Linked DNA regions of Salinivibrio kushneri. The main gene of each other region encodes a partner of the protein of the gene in region 3 in a complex. Links are inferred from orthologs where the notes say so. Each region holds a gene or a part of one and is shown on either strand. Other genes may lie near its edges. The genes, in order: tsaB, tsaE and tsaD.

Region 1 (6,253 bases), 650 kb from region 3 along the record:
GTCGCGCCAATGATTTTAACGCCACGCTCGAAGGCTTGGTGGTATGGACGGGCCCCGATAAAGGCAGGCAAAAAGCTGTGATGGATATTGATGATGCGATGCGGATACTGGGCGACAAAGTCAGGTGTCAGTACTCGCATGTATTTTGCCAACACAATGTAATCAGGTTGATGGCCTTGAATGGCTTTCAGCATCGCCTGTTCATGATCTTCTCGGCTTAGGCCTTCATGACTCACGTAATGAAAAGGAATATCAAAGCGCTCGGTCAGGGGCTGGAGCTTATCGTAGTTACCGACCACCGCTGCAATATCAATCTCGAGCGAGCCGTCGTAGGCTTTCATCAAAATATCACCGAGGCAGTGGGATTCTTTGGTGACCATGATGACGACGCGTTTGCGGCGCGAGCTAATCAGTTGGCGCTGGCTGCCAGGTGGTAGCGCATGATCAAGGTCGAGAAGCAGGGTGTGATCATTAAAAATCCCCTCCAGCTCAGTACGCATATAAAACTGCCCAGTGACATTATCGACATACTCACGATTGTGAATAATGTTGAGTTGATGTTTGTAGCAAATATTGGTGATGGTCGCGATAAGCCCTTGGGCGTCAGGACAGTCCGTGAGAAGTGTTTTTCGTTCCATGTTGGTTGTGTACTGCTGATGACTAAACCCTCGGTTGTACCCTGTCTCAGCCGTAAGGTCAAAGTGATTTTACGATGCGCCATCGGTTTCTCAGGGGAGTGGTTTCATCCCGTAGAGGGGTTTGGCATAATGGCGGCTTTCCCCCTGTGTATTTATACAATGATCCGTAAGGTTTTCTCAGACACTGGCGCGCTGGCTAAAGCGATTGATGGTTTTGTGCCTCGTCAGCCGCAAACAGATATGGCGATTGCTGTTGATGCAACAATTCGTGACCAAGGCCAGCTTGTGGTAGAAGCGGGCACAGGGACAGGGAAAACCTATGCCTATCTCGCCCCGGTTTTATTAAGTGGCAAAAAGGCGATCATCAGCACCGGCTCGAAAAATCTGCAAGAGCAGCTTTACCACCGTGATTTACCGCTGATGAAGTCAGCCTTGGGCTACACAGGAACCACCGCTTTATTGAAAGGTCGCGTGAATTACCTGTGTCCAGAGCGACTCGAGCGACAAATTAGTGAGTGCCATCGTCCCGATAGCGAGCCTGGGCAATTGAGTCAGCTGGTGAAGATTCGCGAGTGGTCGTCGTATACTGAGTCGGGGGATCTGAGTGAATGTGACGCACTGGCTGAAGACAGCCCCCTGATACCTGTGGTGACGTCCACTAATGACAATTGCCTTGGTAAAGACTGTCCAAGCTATGAAGACTGTTATGTGGTCAAAGCCCGACGTCGTGCGATGGATGCCGATGTGGTGGTGGTTAACCATCACCTATTTTTGGCTGATGTTGCTATCAAAGAAACGGGGTTTGGCGAGCTGATCCCAGAAGCAGATGTGATGGTGTTTGATGAAGCGCATCAGCTGCCCGATATCGCCAGTCAGTATTTTGGTCAATCGCTATCCAGTCGGCAATTGCAAGATGTTGCCAAAGATATTCATATTGCCTATCGCACGGAGTTACGGGATACACGTCAACTGGAAAAGGTCGCTGATCGCCTCTCGCAAGCCGCGATGGATATGCGCTTGGTGATGGGCGAGCCCGGATACCGAGGTAATTGGCGTGAACTTCAGGCTTCGCCCACAGTAGAGAAAGAGTTGGTGCGATTAGCCGACGCCCTCGATCTTGCCCATGACGTGGTAAAACTATCACTAGGCCGAAGTCAATTGCTTGACGCTGCGTTTGATCGGATTACCTCATTCAAAGCGCGGCTGGCACGCTTAAAAGACACCTCAATTACTGGGTACTCCTATTGGTACGAATGTACGCGGCATCACTTTAGCCTCAACATTACGCCCTTGTCGGTTGCCGATCGCTTTCGTGAGCAAATGGCCGAACAGGGTGGCGCTTGGATTTTCACTTCCGCAACCTTGGCCGTTGAAGGGGACTTTGCGCACTTTAACCACCGCCTAGGAATTGACGCTAAGCAGCAAATGACACTGGAAAGCCCCTTTGACTATCCCAATCAGGCGAGGCTTTGCGTGCCTCGTCATGTACCGGAAACCAATAGTTTTCGTCGTGCCAACAAACTTGCCGCATTATTGGGGCCAGTGATTGAGCGTAACCAAGGCCGTTGCTTTTTCCTGTGTACGTCACATCAAATGGTACGCGAGCTGTCAGCCTTGTTTCGTGAACAGCTGTCATTGCCGGTGCTCATGCAAGGTGAGATGCCCAAGCAGCGCCTATTGGCAGAATATTTGTCGTTGGGCAATGCGTTGCTGGTGGCGACGGGCGCTTTTTGGGAAGGCATTGATGTGCGTGGGCAAGCGCTCAGTTGTGTGATCATCGATAAACTCCCGTTTGCCTCCCCCGATGATCCTTTATTAAAAGCACGAATAGAAGATTGTAAACTGCAAGGGGGGGATCCCTTTGCTCAGGTACAGATCCCCGAGGCGGTGATCACCCTAAAGCAAGGGGTGGGACGTCTCATTCGGGATCAACAAGATTTTGGTGCACTGGTTATTTGTGACAACCGATTGGTAACTCGCGCATACGGCGCAACCTTTTTGCGCAGCTTGCCGGCGATCCCTCGCACGCGGGATTTACACCACATTGACGATTTTTTGTCGGGCAGTGACACCAACAGCAACACGATGCACTCGCATTTATTAGATCAACCGATAGAGGGTTAAATGACGCTACGAATATTGGCCGTAGATACGGCGACCGAAAACTGCTCTGTCGCACTGTGTTGTGATGATCAGGTTATCACGCGCAGCGAAATTGCACCGCGTGAGCATACCAACAAGATCCTACCCATGGTGGATGAGGTGTTGGCAGAAGCGGGTATTGGGCTGGGGCAGTTAGATGCTCTGGCGTTTGGCCGCGGGCCAGGAAGTTTCACCGGTGTGCGTATTGGCATCGGTATTGCACAAGGTTTAGCGTTTGGGGCGGGTGTGCCCATGATTGGTGTCTCAACATTGGAAGCGATGGCAGCACAAAGCTATCGGCTACACAACGCGACCCAAGTATTGGCGGCGATTGATGCGCGTATGAGTGAACTCTATGTCGGCCAATATCGGCGGACTGACACTGGCGCATGGCAGGGTGTCGGTGAAGAGAGGGTCGTCGCTCCGGAAGCACTCACCCCTGAGTGTACTGAGGGAGTATGGACATTGGCAGGAACCGGATGGGCAGCCTATCCTGATCTGGCGGCACATTTGGCACTGCAGACGGCATCGTCAGAAGTGTTATATCCTCAGGCACAAGATATGTTGGATATTGCTAAGCACGCATATCGTGCGGGAGACACGGTTGCTGCAGAGCTCGCAAGCCCGACGTATCTGCGGGATAAAGTGACTTGGAAAAAACTACCTGGTCGCGAATAACCACAATAAGGCCGGCAGCATAGGACGTGAATATGGTATCGATTAACGGTGTATCCTCCCCACAGACAAACCGGCCTAACCACCCCCAACGCACGGGAAAAAAGCCTCAAACCACGCGCAAACAAACGCCCAAGACAACGCAAGTGGCAAAGGCGGTTCGCCAGCGTGTTGACCCCGCTGCTATTGCGCAAGCAGAACAGGCGAAACAAGAATACGTGCAATACGATTTGCCGGATGGTCGCGGCCGTCAAGCGATGGCCTCCTACTTCGCGGTGTTAAATCAAGCCAGGCGAGAGGAACTGATCAACTTAGTGGGCGTCGATATCTATGTGTGATGTGGCGTGAAAGGAGCCTGATATGAAGTCTTACCTGTTTGTTTTATGCGGCGTGTTGCTACTGAGTGGCTGTACAAGTTTGCCCGAGTCACTAAAAGGCCGGATGGATCAGCCCGTGACCGAATATCCGGTGGTCGCGAAAATGACCCAAGCAAATCAAGGAGAAGAGGTACGCCTTGGGGGCCTGATCGTCGGGGTGAATAACCGTGAGCAGGACTCTGTGGTTGAAATAGTGGCCTTGCCAACGTCGACAGCGGGTCGGCCTGATATCGATGCATCGTCACTTGGGCGTTTCAAAGCGATTTTTACTGGCTTTATTGAACCGGCTGATTATGCCAAAGGCCGGCCGATAACGGTGTTGGGCGACTTTCAGGGCCGTCAGGCGGGAAAGGTGGGGGATTATTCCTATGACTATCCTGTGCTTAAGGTAAAAGGGCATCAGCTTTGGGATATTCAACAGCATGTGGTTGATGATGACAGACCTTATTGCTACGGCTTGTACTGCTCCCGAGTGCGCATTGGCGTTGGCACGGGACGGGTGCAAAGCGTGATTAGCTTACCTTATTAGCTTACCTTATTAGCTTACCTTATTAGCCCTTAAATGTGACGATGATGACACCGCAATTGACGGAGACACTCGAGGCATTATTGGCGTCTGATCCGGCAGCACTCGGGTTATCGTCTGGCTTAACGCCTACCTCGATTCGACTTAATGATGTGACAGTGGCAGCGGCAATACGCTCAGCAAGCGGCGCAGCGCCAACATTGGTTTTTTTACATGGTTGGCAAGACAACCTAGCGAGTTTCTATTCGCTGATCCCCATGTTGCCTCAAGACTACGGGTTACTCATGTTTGATTGGCCCGGGCATGGTTTATCTGAGCATAAAGCCGGGGATTATCATTACCCGTTTTTTGATTATCTAGACAGCTTGCATCAAGTCCTTCACCAAACACCTTGCTCGCAACCTGAGAAAAGGGGGCCCTTCATATTGGTGGGACACTCGCTAGGAGGGTTAGTGGCCAGCTGTTATGCAGCCAGTTTTCCTGAATCGATCGCGGGTGTTGTCTCGATAGAAGCACTAGGGCCCATTGTTGAACCTGAACACAAAATCACCGAACGCATCGCGAAAAGTCTCAATCAGCGCTTAAATTCAGCGCAAAAAGCACCACGTCTCTTTGATTCTGCGATTAAAGCGCTACAATTGCGCGCGTCCATTAATAAAGTCGCCTGTCAGTCATTGATGCCACTGGTTGCACGAGGGATCGAGCGATGCAGCCATGGTGTACGTTGGCGTCATGATCCCAAGCTTCGTGGTGAGCCTCTGTATCGAATGGCGCCCGGCCATGGAGAGTCGATTATTCGAGCGATTGAATGCCCTGTGCTGGCGATTCGCGCGACAGACGGGTATCCTGCGCTGCGCTCTGCCGATGCCGCGCAACGAGCCACATGGTTTAAGCAACTGACACTCATTGAGATCCCCGGGACACATCATTGTCACCTTCAGCAACCGCAACAAACTGTGTCGTTAATAACGGATTTTGTGACCAAAATTCAAACGCGCACTTAAAATGCTCGTGTAAAAATAATGTTAACGCTATGGTGGGCAGGTTAAACACCTGTTTGAATTATGCCTCGCGTCGATCGAAGCAGGCAATATAGCCTGCAAGTTAACACATAGGAGAAAGCCAGTGGAAAAGGTATGGCTTAATCGTTACCCGTCGGATGTGCCGGCGGAAATAGATCCAGATGCCCATCGCTCTCTGGTCGAGATGTTTGAACACTCTGTCCAGCAGTACGCGGATCAAACTGCCTTTATCAATATGGGGCAGGTCATGACATTTCGTAAACTGGAAGAGCGTAGCCGTGCGTTTGCTGCCTATCTACAAAATGAGCTGAAACTGAAAAAAGGCGATCGCGTTGCCATTATGATGCCGAACTTGCTGCAATATCCGATTGCCCTGTTTGGTATTTTACGAGCCGGTTGTGTGGCCGTGAATGTTAACCCGTTATACACCCCTCGCGAGCTCGAGCACCAATTAACAGACGCCGGAGCAAAGGCGATTGTGATTGTGAGTAACTTTGCTCACACGTTGGAGAAGGTGGTCGACAATACGCCGGTTAAACACGTGGTATTGACCAGTTTGGGCGAACAGTTGCCACGTGCCAAAGGGACCCTGGTTAACTTCGTGGTCAAATACGTCAAAAAAATGGTGCCTAAGTATCATTTGCCACACGCCACCTCGATGCGCCAAGCGCTGCGCCGTGGTCGACGTATGCAATATGTGAAGCCTTTTTTGAAAGGCGAAGACATTGCGTTTTTACAATATACCGGTGGCACCACGGGGTTAGCGAAAGGTGCGGTACTGACTCACAGAAATATGCTGGCTAACGTGTATCAAGCGAAGGGCACGTATCAGCCGGTACTCAATGCGGGTGAGGAGTTAGTTGTCACCGCATT
Region 2 (6,164 bases), 2.2 Mb from region 3 along the record:
AGTATGATACATGGTTTATCGATAAAAAAGGCAAGTTCAATGGCGTTCAGTGAAAACAATTTAATCTGGATTGATCTGGAAATGACGGGGCTGGATCCGGATACACATAAGATCATTGAGATCGCGACAATTGTCACCGATGCACAGTTGAATATTCTGGCTGAGGGACCCGTGCTGGCGGTACATCAACCGCAAAGTGAGCTCGACAAAATGGATGATTGGTGCACGCGAACACACAGCCAGTCCGGCCTAGTAGCGCGCGTACAACAAAGTGATATTGATGAACAAACCGCCATTGAGCAAACCATCGCGTTCTTATCGCAATGGGTGCCGTCTGGCGCATCACCGATTTGCGGTAATAGTGTGGGGCAAGATCGACGCTTCCTGTATCGACACATGCCAGCACTCGAGCGCTATTTTCACTATCGCACCGTGGATGTCAGTACCTTGAAAGAATTAGTACGACGCTGGAAGCCTGAGATATTGAATGACTTTTCGAAGCAGGGGACGCACTTAGCGCTTGACGACATCCGAGAATCAATTGCAGAATTACGCTTCTATCGCGAGAGGATCTTAACGATCTGATGAGTCAGTCATCGATCTGGTGTTCTTTTGAGCGATTAAAAGAAAAAACCAAAATTTTGCTCGTCAGCACTTGCAACCCGGTTTTTTCTTCGTATAATTCGCAGCCCTAACGACGTGAAACGTCTGTTGAAAGCGACATTAGCTCAGCTGGTAGAGCGCAACCTTGCCAAGGTTGAGGTCACGAGTTCGAACCTCGTATGTCGCTCCAAATTAATGTCGATCTGAGATTGATCAGGTCGATCTAAGCGACACTAGCTCAGCTGGTAGAGCGCAACCTTGCCAAGGTTGAGGTCACGAGTTCGAACCTCGTGTGTCGCTCCAAATTAAAATGCGATGTAATGCATCAGCAATGCGACATTAGCTCAGCTGGTAGAGCGCAACCTTGCCAAGGTTGAGGTCACGAGTTCGAACCTCGTATGTCGCTCCAAACAACAATTCGGAATAAGCGACACTAGCTCAGCTGGTAGAGCGCAACCTTGCCAAGGTTGAGGTCACGGGTTCGAACCCCGTGTGTCGCTCCAATCACTTGGTTAACCACCAGTGTGGCGTTTAAGATAGCGCCATCTTTAATGCTGTGAAGCATCATTTCTTACACGAATCCCATCTGCCCATGCTTTCTCTGAAAGCGCATGGTGGCGCGGTTTTTACTCATACTGCACAGACTTATCCACAAGTGAAGTGTTGTGGATAAACCAGTTAATGGATTTGTTGCCGTGTATGGTTCTGGTTATCTTATCATCAGGCACGATATCTATGTTGCACATATGAAATAAACGCAAAAACACCATAAATGCTTGTAAAATAATAAAAATATAGGGTTTTCTTTCAGGTTAACTAACGCTTATCCACAGTGTTATGCACTTACGTGATCTTGCTCGCTTAATGCACCATCAATGTGTTTAACTATCAAAAAGCGCACCATAAATGCGCATTGCGTGACGGTTTTCCACATTATGTGAATAGTGTCATCTTTCCGCTTGTAAGCCTCGATTAAGCGTCACGAGGCAATCCTTTTTCTACGATGCGCACGAGACGACGCGTCCCTGTGGGTAACGGCTTGACATCAATACGCTGTCGTTTCTGCTCCTGCTCATTAAGTGCCCACTTTATGTGCTCGTCAACCAGATCATCCTCGCCGAGCCGCGCAGTGAGACAGTCAATAATGTCTTGATTGAATGGGGCATTGCCCATCGCAATAGCCAGGTTGCGCCGCCATTTTTGGATCCCAATGCGACGTATCGCCGATCCCTGTGTCAGCGATAAGAAAGTCTCCTCATCCCAATTGAACAGTGTGGTGAGTGGCTGTTGTTCAAGGCTGGGGCGACAATGAAAATCGGCCTCTAAGGTGATCTCGGCCTCACGGTTAAACGGACAAACTAGCTGGCAGTCATCGCAGCCATAGATGCGGTTGCCAATGGCATGGCGAAACTCTAGTGGGATCACGCCATCATATTCGATGGTGAGGTAGGAAATGCAGCGGCGTGCGTCGACCACGCCTTCAGCGACGATCGCTTGGGTTGGACAACTGGTCATGCAGGCCACGCATTTTCCACACTGATTCTCGACAGGCGTGTCGACAGGTAAAGGCAGATCCACCAATAACTCACCGAGGAAGAACCAGGATCCGGTTTCATCATTGAGGATCAGGGAGTGTTTGCCTGTCCAGCCCAATCCTGCCTTTTCCGCTAAAGGACGCTCAAGTATTGGTGCGGAGTCGACGAAAGGACGGTAGCCATAGGCGCCTACTTCATGCTCGATTTGTTGCCCAAGTTTTTTTAAGCGATTGCGGATCAGCTTATGGTAGTCACGTCCCAGCGAGTAACGACTCACATATCCTAGATCAGGGTTTGCCAGTGTTTGGGCAAAACCTGCATTGGGGGGTAAGTAGTTCATCCGCACACTGATCACGCGTACCGTGCCGGGTACTAATTCGTCCGGTCGGGCGCGCATCATGCCATGTCTGGCCATCCACGCCATCTCACCGTGATACCCGTTGTCTAGCCAACGTTGCAATTGCGCTTCATGTTGCTTGAGATCAACATCCGTGATCCCCACCTGCTGGAAGCCTAGCGCTTGCCCCCATTGCTTGATACGTTGGGCGAGGTGATCGAAATCAATGGATGCATCGGACTTGGGTTGCGACATAGCGGTAGATCCTGAGGCCTTGGGTGGTGCAGAACAATCAATGGAGGCACTTAATGGCGACAAGTTTACCACAGAGTTTCTATCGCGCAGAGCAAGTTCGTGAAGGCGAGCAAGCTGTTGCGCAAGCGTTGTCTATCCCCATGTATCAATTAATGTTAAGAGCGGGGCAGTCGGTGTTTGATAGCATCAACCAGTATTACCCCAATGCTGCGAGGCTGCTAATTGTATGTGGCGCTGGTAATAACGCGGGTGATGGCTATGTGATCGCCCGGCTTGCTAAATCTGCTGGGTTAAGTGTCACTGTGTGGTCGCTAGTGACACCAAGCCAACTCGAGGGTGATGCGGCGACCGCTTGGCAAGAGTGGCAAGATTGTGGTGGTAGCTATGTTGAGCAACAACCGACCATAAGCCAGTTTGATGTGGTCGTCGATGCTATTTTAGGTACCGGATTATCGCGTGTCGTAGAGGGGGCGTTTGCTCAGGCGATCAGCGCCATCAACCTCGCGGACGTACCTGTGGTTGCGGTAGATATTCCCTCTGGGCTTTGTGCCAATAGTGGCTGCGTGAAAGGCGTAGCCATTGATGCGGATATGACCGTCACCTTAATTGCGCTCAAACAAGGACTGCTGACCGGTCAAGCGGTTGCCCATCGCGGTGAATTATTGTTTGCGGGTTTGAACGTGGCAACAGCGTTCGCGCGTCAATGTACACCCGCCGGCTATCTTGTCCGCGATGACTGGATTGAACAGCATTTACCAAAGCGTGCGCGTAGTGCACACAAAGGCCAGTTCGGGCGCGTACTGTGCTTAGGCGGCGATCAAGGTATGGCAGGCGCGGTGACCTTGTCGGCACAAGCAGCGTTAAGGACCGGTGCCGGGCTTGTCAAAGTGGTGACGCAAAAAGCGCATACGTTGATGCTGGTCACCCGTCAGCCTGAGCTGATGACACAAGATTGGGCGCCAGGTCAATCACTCAGCGAGACGCTAGCGTGGGCAACACATTTAGTCATTGGCCCGGGACTCGGTCAGAGTGCATGGTCCGACGCGCTATGGAATATTGTCGTGAATGCCCGAAGCCCCAAGGTAATTGATGCCGATGGCCTCAATAAGTTAGCGCGGCAGCCACAACACCGTGATGACTGGATCCTGACGCCTCATCCTGGTGAGGCCGCACGATTATTAGGTTGTGACACGAAAGATGTGGAACTTGACCGTTTTGCTGCCGTCAAAGCGATACACACGCGTTATGGTGGCGTTGCCGTACTTAAAGGAGCGGGAACAATCGTATATGATGGCACAAATTATGCCGTTGCTAATGTCGGCAACCCTGGCATGGCGTCAGGGGGAATGGGCGATGTGTTATCTGGTGTAATAGGCAGTCTTCTTGCGCAAGGCGTAGACTTATTTCCTGCCGCGGCTCTGGGGTGCTATCTTCATGGTAAAGCGGGCGACAAGGCGGCCGAGGCAGGTGAACGGGGATTATTGGCCAGCGATCTATTCCCCTATTTGCAGCAACTAGTTGATTAACGTACTGGGATGGCAAAGGCCGCCCAGGTGCGACAAATACCCATATAAAGATGAGATCCCGTTGTAGTATGACCCAGACTTTTATCACCTCGTTAACTGATGCCGATCGTACCGTGGCCTTTGGTGCCGCACTTGCCCGGGCGTGTACGCAAAGTACCACTTGTTACTTGCACGGTGATCTTGGCGCCGGCAAAACCACGTTCTGCCGCGGCTTTGTGCAAGCAATGGGACATACTGGTAATGTGAAAAGCCCTACCTATACGCTCGTAGAGCCTTACCAGTTAACGCCATGGCAGGTTTATCATTTTGACCTTTACCGGTTGGGTGATCCGGAAGAGCTGGAGTTTATGGGGATCCGTGATTATTTTAATGATCAAGCGCTTTGCTTGATTGAATGGCCGGAAAAAGGCCAAGGCTGGTTACCGCGCGCCGATCTAGACATTACTCTGCGCTATGAAGGTGAGCAACGAGAACTGGTTATTAACGCGAATACCCGCGTTGGGATCGCAATTATCGACCGTCTAGAATGGGAAGACTAGCATGATGTGGCAGCGGCTTTGCATCTTGATGATCGCCAGTTTGTTGAGTGCAACAAGTTGGGCCAATAAGATTGAAAATATTCGGGTATGGCCCGCCCCCAATGAGACACGGGTGGTGGTTGATCTTGAAGATAAACCGGATTTTAGCTATTTCTCTCTGTCACGCCCCGATCGGCTGGTGGTTGATTTAAAGCAAAGCCAGCTGGCGACGCGTTTGCCTAAGCCGGTCAAGGGCAGCGACATTCTGAGTAAGATCCGTAAAAGTAGCCCGCCAGAAGCATCGACCTACCGGCTAGTCTTTGAATTAAAAGACGGTGCCAAGCCGCATATCTTCTCGCTCGCGCCCGGTGGTGAGTACGGCCATCGTCTGGTCGTCGACTTGCCCCACCCAAAGAAGGTGGATAAAAACAAACCCGAATTGTCTGTTGCTGAAAAGAAGCGGCGTGAGACGGTGGCTGCATTGCCTTTTGGCACTGAGGATATCGTGGTGGCCATTGATGCCGGACACGGCGGTAACGATCCCGGCGCGGTGGGGCCGAGCCGCAAATTTGAAAAATATGTCACGCTCTCCATCGCTAAGCAAGCGGCGGCGCGTATTAACGCTGTTCCCGGCATGCGTGCGGTCTTAACCCGTACGGGCGATTATTTTGTCGACTTGAACCGTCGTTCCGAAATTGCACGTAAACACAAAGCCCATTTATTGGTCTCGGTGCACGCGGATGGCTTCCATAAACCACAGCCTCGAGGCGCGTCAGTATGGGTACTTTCTCGTCGCCGTGCGAACAGTGAAATTGGTCGTTGGATAGAAAAACACGAAGAGCAATCCAACTTGTTGGGTGGGGGCTCTTTGCTGGCTCAGAATAATGAAGACGAGTATTTAAGTCGTGCGGTGTTGGATTTGCAGTTTAGTAACTCGCAAAAGGAAGGCTTTAATGTCGCGAAACGCGTACTAAAGGAGCTCGGCAAAGTCACCAAGTTACATAAATCGAGTCCAGAGCACGCTAGCCTTGCCGTATTAAAATCACCAGACATACCGTCTTTGCTCGTCGAAGTTGGCTTTATCTCTAATCCACAAGAAGAACGCCTGCTATTTCAGCGTGATCATCAGCGCCGGCTCGCGGATGCGGTCTATCATGGTATTCGCAATTATTTTGAGCGCTTCCCGCCGGATGGCACCTTGTTTGCTGCGCGCAAAAACGGGGTAAAACACAAAGTCAGTGCCGGTCAGTCACTGTCGGTCATTGCCAAAAAATATAAGAGTTCCGTCGCCGCGATAAAATCGGCGAATGGATTAACCTCCAATACCTTACGGGTTGGCCAAGTGTTATCGATCCCCAATGTTGATGTCGCTAAATTAGCAGGCAAGACC
Region 3 (6,189 bases):
TGACGCATTTTCATCGTCAACATGTAGATCCCAGCCAGCCAAGCGGGCTAGCAAGGGCTCTTGTTTCGTTCCCCGCCAGCGCTCAAGCAACTGACCGGTAGTGATATGGGGGCGCTGTCGACAAATCTCAAGGATCGGGTTTAACAACGCTAACCCAGGTAAATCAATGGTGTCGGCCGAGGGCAACAGCGGTACTTCTTGGCCGAGTTTAGGGTACTGCACGAGTAGCGCAATCACCTCACGCATCGGTGTACGCTTGATATCTGGCTGGCCATGGACTTTCACCGGCTGTCCCTGACGACGAATCAAGGTATCCAGCTGATGGTCATCCATAATCCCGAGCTTCTGACCTAAGGTATTACGCAAATAAAGACGGAGCGTATCACCCGGCACTTTTTCAATCAGTGGCACCGCCAAGTTGGCCAGTTTGGCTTTGCCCTCTTGGCTACTGGTATCCACCTGCTTGAGCAAGGTGTTAAACATAAAGGTCGATAAACTTTGCGCTTCGCCAAGACGCTGCTCAAACCCTTCTTTGCCTTCTTGGCGGATGATCGAGTCAGGGTCGTCACCGTCGGGTAAAAACATAAATTTTAACTGCCGGCCATCTTGGATATAAGGCAACGCTTGCTCCATAGCCCGCCAAGCAGCATCACGCCCAGCCCTATCGCCATCGTAGCAACACAGTATAGTACCGGTTTGCCGGAAAAGGGTTTGAATGTGCTCCCCCGTGGTCGAGGTGCCCAAAGAGGCCACCGCATAATCCACGCCAAATTGCGCCAACGCGACCACGTCCATGTACCCTTCTACCACGAGTATACGCTCTGGATGACGATAGCGTTGCATCACCTCATACAAGCCGTATAGTTCACGCCCTTTATGGAAAATCGGCGTTTCTGGCGAGTTGAGGTATTTGGGCGTGCCATCACCTAATACGCGCCCGCCAAAACCAATTACTCGCCCACGGCGATCACGGATGGGGAACATCACGCGGCCACGGAACCTGTCGTAGCTATGACCGTTATCGTTCTCAATCAGCATACCCGCGGTCAGTAACTGACGAATATCCGCCTGATTGCGACCAAAGCGGCGTTTAATGGTGTCCCATTTATCTGGGACAAAACCAATACCAAACTGTTTGACCACTTCTCCGGATAGGCCACGCTGTTTGAGGTAATCAATGGCCACTTGCCCGGCTTCAGTGCGTAGTTCGCCACTGTAGGTACGGGCAATGGCTTCCATCATCTCGTAGATCTGACGCTTGTCATCACTAGGCATACTAGGACGCGTGTTGCCGCTTCCTGTTTGCTCACGAGGTACCTCTAAACCTAGCGTGCCAGCAAGCTCTTCGATCGCATCAGGAAATTCGAGTCGCTCGAACTCCATCACAAAGTCAATGGCATTGCCGTGCACACCACACCCGAAGCAGTGATAAAACTGCTTGTCTTGGCTTACACTAAATGAAGGCGTCTTTTCGTTATGGAAAGGGCAACAGGCACTGTAGTTTTTGCCTTTTTTCTTAAGCTTGACCCGTGCATCAATGATCTCAACGATGTCGAGACGTGAAAGCAAGTCATCTATGAATGCGCGCGGGATTCTGCCTGCCATAACCTGAAATTTATAGGGAGAGAAGCAAACAAGCCGCGCCGTCCAAAATAGGAAAGCACGGCTTGTTATAGAGTGGGAAAAGGTTAGCCTAGGTGTGCTTTAACACGTTGACTTACTTTTCCCATATCAGCACGACCTTGAACTTGGGGTTTTAATATCCCCATCACTTTGCCCATGTCTTGCATTGACGATGCACCGGATTTTTCAACCGCTGCTTTCACCAATGCATCGACCTCGTCATCGCTTAGAGGTTGGGGTAGAAATTCTTCTATCACCGCAATCTCGGCAAGCTCTGTCTCGGCAAGATCATCACGACCGGCTGCTTGGTACTGGGCTACGGAATCACGGCGCTGCTTCACATTTTTGGTCAGCACAGCCAAGATATCCTCGTCGCTGAGCGACTGGCGGGTATCCACTTCTTGCTGTTTAATGGCTGCCAAAACAAGGCGGAGCGTCCCTAGACGCGCCTTGTCTTTTTGTTTCATCGCCGTTTTTTGGGCGTCTTTTAAACGTTCAAGCAATTCCATAGCACCTTCCTGAATCTGTCTTTATTAGTACAGACGTACGCGGCGTTGGTTTTCGCGTGCCAACTTCTTCAGGTGACGCTTCTGAGCGGCAGCTTTAGCGCGTTTGCGAACGGTAGTTGGCTTTTCAAAGTGCTCGCGACGGCGAACTTCAGAAAGAATACCTGCTTTTTCACAAGAGCGCTTAAAGCGACGCAGTGCTACGTCAAATGGTTCGTTTTCACGTACTTTAACTACTGGCATGTGCCTTTCACCTCGGGGGTTGTCAGTTACTGCTGGCGAACAATTGGCCAGCCTTGATTAAAAATGGTGCGAAATTCTAATCCGAATAGGGGGCGATTGTAAAGCGCATCTGGCGAATTACTTCTAAGCCATGTAAGATTGCGCGCACGGTCAGCCTGCGCTGACACTGTCTTCTTCGCTTTGGTCATCACATTATACGTGGGCAATGACTGTAAGCACTCGATCTATCGGCTGTTATTCTGAGGTTATGATGCGCATTCTAGGCATAGAGACATCTTGTGACGAAACCGGCGTCGCCATCTACGACGACCACGCAGGCCTTTTGTCACATAAACTTTACAGCCAGGTTAAGCTTCACGCCGATTATGGTGGTGTGGTGCCTGAACTTGCCTCGCGTGATCATGTTAAGAAAACCTTGCCGCTGATTAAAGAGGCCATGGCTGAGGCAAACCTCACTCCCGCCCAGATTGACGGTATTGCCTATACCGCTGGTCCGGGGTTGGTCGGTGCCCTGCTTGTGGGCTCAACCATTGGTCGAAGTCTGGCCTATGCTTGGCAAGTCCCCGCTGTGGGCGTTCACCATATGGAAGGCCACCTTCTCGCCCCGATGCTTGAGGACAATCCTCCACCGTTTCCGTTTATCGCTCTGTTAGTCTCCGGTGGCCACACACAATTGGTCGAAGTAAAAGGCATTGGCCAATACCGCATTCTTGGCGAGTCAATTGATGACGCCGCCGGTGAGGCGTTTGATAAAACCGCCAAGCTGATGGGACTTGACTATCCGGGAGGGCCCTTGCTGTCTAAACTGGCAGAAAACGGGACCCACGGCCGTTTTACCTTTCCACGCCCGATGACTGACCGTCCCGGTTTAGACTTTAGCTTCTCAGGGTTAAAAACCTTTGCCGCTAATACCATTGCCGCCAATGACACCAACGAACAAACCCGCGCTGATATTGCCTATGCGTTTCAAGATGCTGTGGTCGATACCCTGGCTATCAAGTGTAAGCGTGCGCTCGACCAATGCGGTCTTAATCGCTTAGTGGTCGCTGGCGGCGTGAGCGCCAACCGTCATTTACGGGAAAAGCTGGAGACGCTGACGCAAAAGCGCGGCGGCGATGTGTTCTATCCTCGCCCTGAGTTTTGTACCGATAATGGCGCGATGATCGCTTATGCGGGCATGCAGCGGCTTAAAAATGGCGAACACATGGGTTTAGGTGTAAAAGCGCAGCCGCGTTGGCCACTCGACACCCTTGTCGCGGTCGAGAGCGACGACTAACCATTCGTCAAACCAGACACAAAAAGGCAGCCTAGTGCTGCCTTTTTTGCTGTTAATGTGCCAGCGTATAACCAGCCTCTCTGTCGCTAACGTCGCCACCAACCGAGAAGCACCGGTTTTTCGTCGCCATCCAATAAGCGCCGGATATTGTCGTAGTGACGAAACAAAATCAAACACGAAAGCATGGCGACGGGCATGGTAAATTGCGGCTTTATCCACCAGGTAAATAGCGGGGCGACGATCGCTGTCACGATGGCACTGAGTGACGAGTAGCCCGTCAACACAAGTACCAGCCCCCAGGTCGCCACCAGCAGGCCAGTTAAGCTCAAACCAATCGGCGCCATCGCGCCAAGTGCGGTCGCCACCCCTTTACCGCCACGGAAATGGAAAAAGACCGGATAAATATGTCCAAGACAGGCGGCAATCGCGATAAGCCCCAGTAGAAATGGGTTAATGCCAATCAGGTAGCTTAGCCAAACGGGGATCATCCCTTTCAGCATGTCACACAGCAGCACCCATGCCGCGGCAAAGCGCCCACCGAGGCGATAAACGTTAGTCGCACCTGGGTTTTTCGACCCCTGGTCTCTTGGGTCTGGCAAGCCAAACGCACGACAAACCAGCACGGCACTGGACACAGAGCCAAGTAAATAGGCAGCGATGATGATGGCAATGGCCAGTGCAGTCATGTGAAATCCCTAGAGTTTGTGCCGCATTCGTTGCTATAGTGCGCCAACGTTCATCGATAAACCTATCATGGATCGGAACGCATTGCGTATCCATCTGTCAATGAACTCGTCCAATAATACGAACTTTCTTACCACAGTGGTATCCGACCTGTCACGGAGTGTGAAAAAACATGGATTCCGTATTCATAGAGCAACTCGACGTGTACACCACTATCGGTGTCTACGATTGGGAACAGACCATCCAGCAAAAGCTGGTGTTCGATATTGAAATGGCGCACGATAATCAACCCGCTGCCCAGCAAGATGACGTGGCGCTAGCGCTTGATTATGCCAGTATCAGTGAGGCGGTTATCGCCCATGTACAAGCCAGCCGCTGTGCGTTAATCGAGCGTGTGGCTGAAGAGGTTGCCCACTTAATTCAAACCCAGTTTGGCGTCCGTTGGATTAAAGTGCGGGTGGCGAAACCAGGCGCGGTCGCTCAGGCCAAGAATGTAGGTGTAGTCATAGAGCGAGGCATACGGTGACACAAGCATTACTTAGTATTGGCTCTAATATTGAGCGAGATATTCATATCGAACAAGCCGTTAAAGCATTGCGTCAACTCGACCCACACTGTCGATTTTCCCGTATTTTTGAAGCCGAACCGGTGGGATTCGACGGCCCCAATTTTTATAACCTTATTGCCGAGCTTCACACCTCGCTTTCGTTGCAGGACTTTTGGCAAGCCGTTCGTGACGTTGAATCGCAACAAGGCCGAGAACGCAACGATCCTAAATGTCGCGATCGCACCATTGACATCGATTTACTCACGTTTGGCGAACACTGCCAAGCCAAAGGGCCTATGTTGCCTCGAGACGATATCTACAAATTTGCCTTTACCCTTTGGCCACTCGCCGAGCTCTGCCCTGACCAAGCCATTCCCGGTGATGGCCGTACCTTCGCCCAGCTTTGGCAGGCCTTTGATCAAGACCAACCACTGTGGCCGATTGAGACGCCGACTTATTTGAAGGATATTTAAGCATTATGAGCCTCTTTGAAGCCTTTTTTTTGGCCTTGATTCAAGGGTTAACCGAGTTTCTTCCTATTTCCAGTTCCGCACACCTTATCCTGCCTTCTCAGCTTTTTGGCTGGGCGGACCAAGGCCTCGCCTTTGATGTTGCTGTACATGTCGGCACACTGGCCGCGGTGGTGGGGTATTTTCGCCGTGAAGTGTGGAATCTCCTTAAAGCCTTTTTCGCCTCGCTCAAAGGCCAGCACAGCCCGGATAGTCAGTTGGCATGGATGATCGTGTTAGCCACCATTCCAGCGTGTGTAGCCGGTTTGTTTTTAAAAGACGTGATTGAGCTTTATCTGCGCGCAGCCTGGGTGATCGCGGCGACGACACTGATTTTTGGTGGCTTATTATGGTGGGCCGATCGCAACGCGACACAGACGTGCGATGAATATCGTACTACTCCTTATCGCGCTGTTTTGATCGGGCTGGCGCAAGCACTTGCTTTAATCCCTGGCACATCGCGTTCGGGGGCCACCATTACCGCAGCATTAATGCTCGGTTACACGCGCGAAGCCGCGGCACGGTTTTCGTTTTTGATGTCGATTCCTATCATCACACTCGCTGGCTCCTACCTGGGGCTGCAATTGGCGACCAGCCCAGAGCCGGTGGCCATGGGTGCGATCGGTGTGGGCCTATTGGTGTCGTTTGTCAGTGCTTACGCATGTATTCACGCCTTTTTAAAGCTAGTGACACGGGTAGGCATGCTTCCGTTCGTGATTTACCGCTTGGTGTTGGGAGCCCTGTTACTGGTGTTTATCACCGGATAAAAAAACACCAAGCACGGAACGCGTGCTTGGTGGT

The links.
Region 1: the proteins of tsaD (region 3) and tsaB are in contact, whole or in part, in a solved structure (PDB 4WQ4), measured with the Escherichia coli proteins. The link is inferred for Salinivibrio kushneri from one-to-one orthologs.
Region 2: the proteins of tsaD (region 3) and tsaE are in contact, whole or in part, in a crystal structure (PDB 6N9A), measured with the Thermotoga maritima proteins. The link is inferred for Salinivibrio kushneri from one-to-one orthologs. Residues at the interface, in WP_004082750.1 of Thermotoga maritima: Cys10, Asp11, Arg49, His50, Leu82, Gly84, Gly135, Gly136, Glu154, Thr155, Leu156, Asp157, Asp158, Ser159, Glu162, Asp165, Lys166, Arg169, Leu170, Tyr175, Lys213, Thr214, Leu217, Tyr218, Gln221, Arg222, Asn324; in WP_004082108.1 of Thermotoga maritima: Leu37, Gly38, Lys46, Lys57, Val59, Lys60, Ser61, Thr63, Phe64, Thr65, Leu66, Met67, Val69, Pro71, Tyr82, Arg83, Leu84, Asp86, Asp88, Phe89, Asp93, Ile128, Asp130, Glu131, Arg134.

Annotation. Positions count from the first base shown.
Region 1 is NZ_CP114588.1:956,596-962,848, forward strand. What follows is about bases 1,611-4,610. They hold tsaB (tRNA (adenosine(37)-N6)-threonylcarbamoyltransferase complex dimerization subunit type 1 TsaB), read left to right. Parts: upstream 1,611-2,762; coding sequence 2,763-3,458; downstream 3,459-4,610. Other genes in these bases: N8M53_RS04675 (ATP-dependent DNA helicase), read left to right, coding at 1,611-2,762; N8M53_RS04685 (hypothetical protein), read left to right, coding at 3,491-3,793; N8M53_RS04690 (Slp family lipoprotein), read left to right, coding at 3,816-4,361; N8M53_RS04695 (alpha/beta fold hydrolase), read left to right, coding at 4,403-4,610. Outside these bases: purU (formyltetrahydrofolate deformylase), read right to left, coding at 1-638; more of N8M53_RS04675, read left to right, coding at 798-1,610; more of N8M53_RS04695, read left to right, coding at 4,611-5,362; long-chain-fatty-acid--CoA ligase FadD, read left to right, coding at 5,484-6,253. UniProt on the Escherichia coli protein: Required for the formation of a threonylcarbamoyl group on adenosine at position 37 (t(6)A37) in tRNAs that read codons beginning with adenine.
Region 2 is NZ_CP114588.1:2,537,300-2,543,463, reverse strand. What follows is about bases 3,149-6,059. They hold tsaE (tRNA (adenosine(37)-N6)-threonylcarbamoyltransferase complex ATPase subunit type 1 TsaE), read left to right. Parts: upstream 3,149-4,324; coding sequence 4,325-4,795; downstream 4,796-6,059. Other genes in these bases: N8M53_RS11640 (LysM peptidoglycan-binding domain-containing protein), read left to right, coding at 4,797-6,059; N8M53_RS11650 (NAD(P)H-hydrate dehydratase), read left to right, coding at 3,149-4,256. Also shown: orn (oligoribonuclease), read left to right, coding at 40-585; tRNA epoxyqueuosine(34) reductase QueG, read right to left, coding at 1,576-2,703; more of N8M53_RS11650, read left to right, coding at 2,784-3,148; more of N8M53_RS11640, read left to right, coding at 6,060-6,164. UniProt on the Escherichia coli protein: Required for the formation of a threonylcarbamoyl group on adenosine at position 37 (t(6)A37) in tRNAs that read codons beginning with adenine.
Region 3 is NZ_CP114588.1:307,494-313,682, reverse strand. The notes cover bases 1,700-4,635. They hold tsaD (tRNA (adenosine(37)-N6)-threonylcarbamoyltransferase complex transferase subunit TsaD), read left to right. Parts: upstream 1,700-2,622; coding sequence 2,623-3,648; downstream 3,649-4,635. Other genes in these bases: folB (dihydroneopterin aldolase), read left to right, coding at 4,505-4,635; plsY (glycerol-3-phosphate 1-O-acyltransferase PlsY), read right to left, coding at 3,735-4,334; rpsU (30S ribosomal protein S21), read right to left, coding at 2,157-2,372; N8M53_RS01575 (GatB/YqeY domain-containing protein), read right to left, coding at 1,700-2,132. Outside these bases: dnaG (DNA primase), read right to left, coding at 1-1,605; more of N8M53_RS01575, read right to left, coding at 1,689-1,699; more of folB, read left to right, coding at 4,636-4,858; folK (2-amino-4-hydroxy-6-hydroxymethyldihydropteridine diphosphokinase), read left to right, coding at 4,855-5,352; N8M53_RS01545 (undecaprenyl-diphosphate phosphatase), read left to right, coding at 5,358-6,155.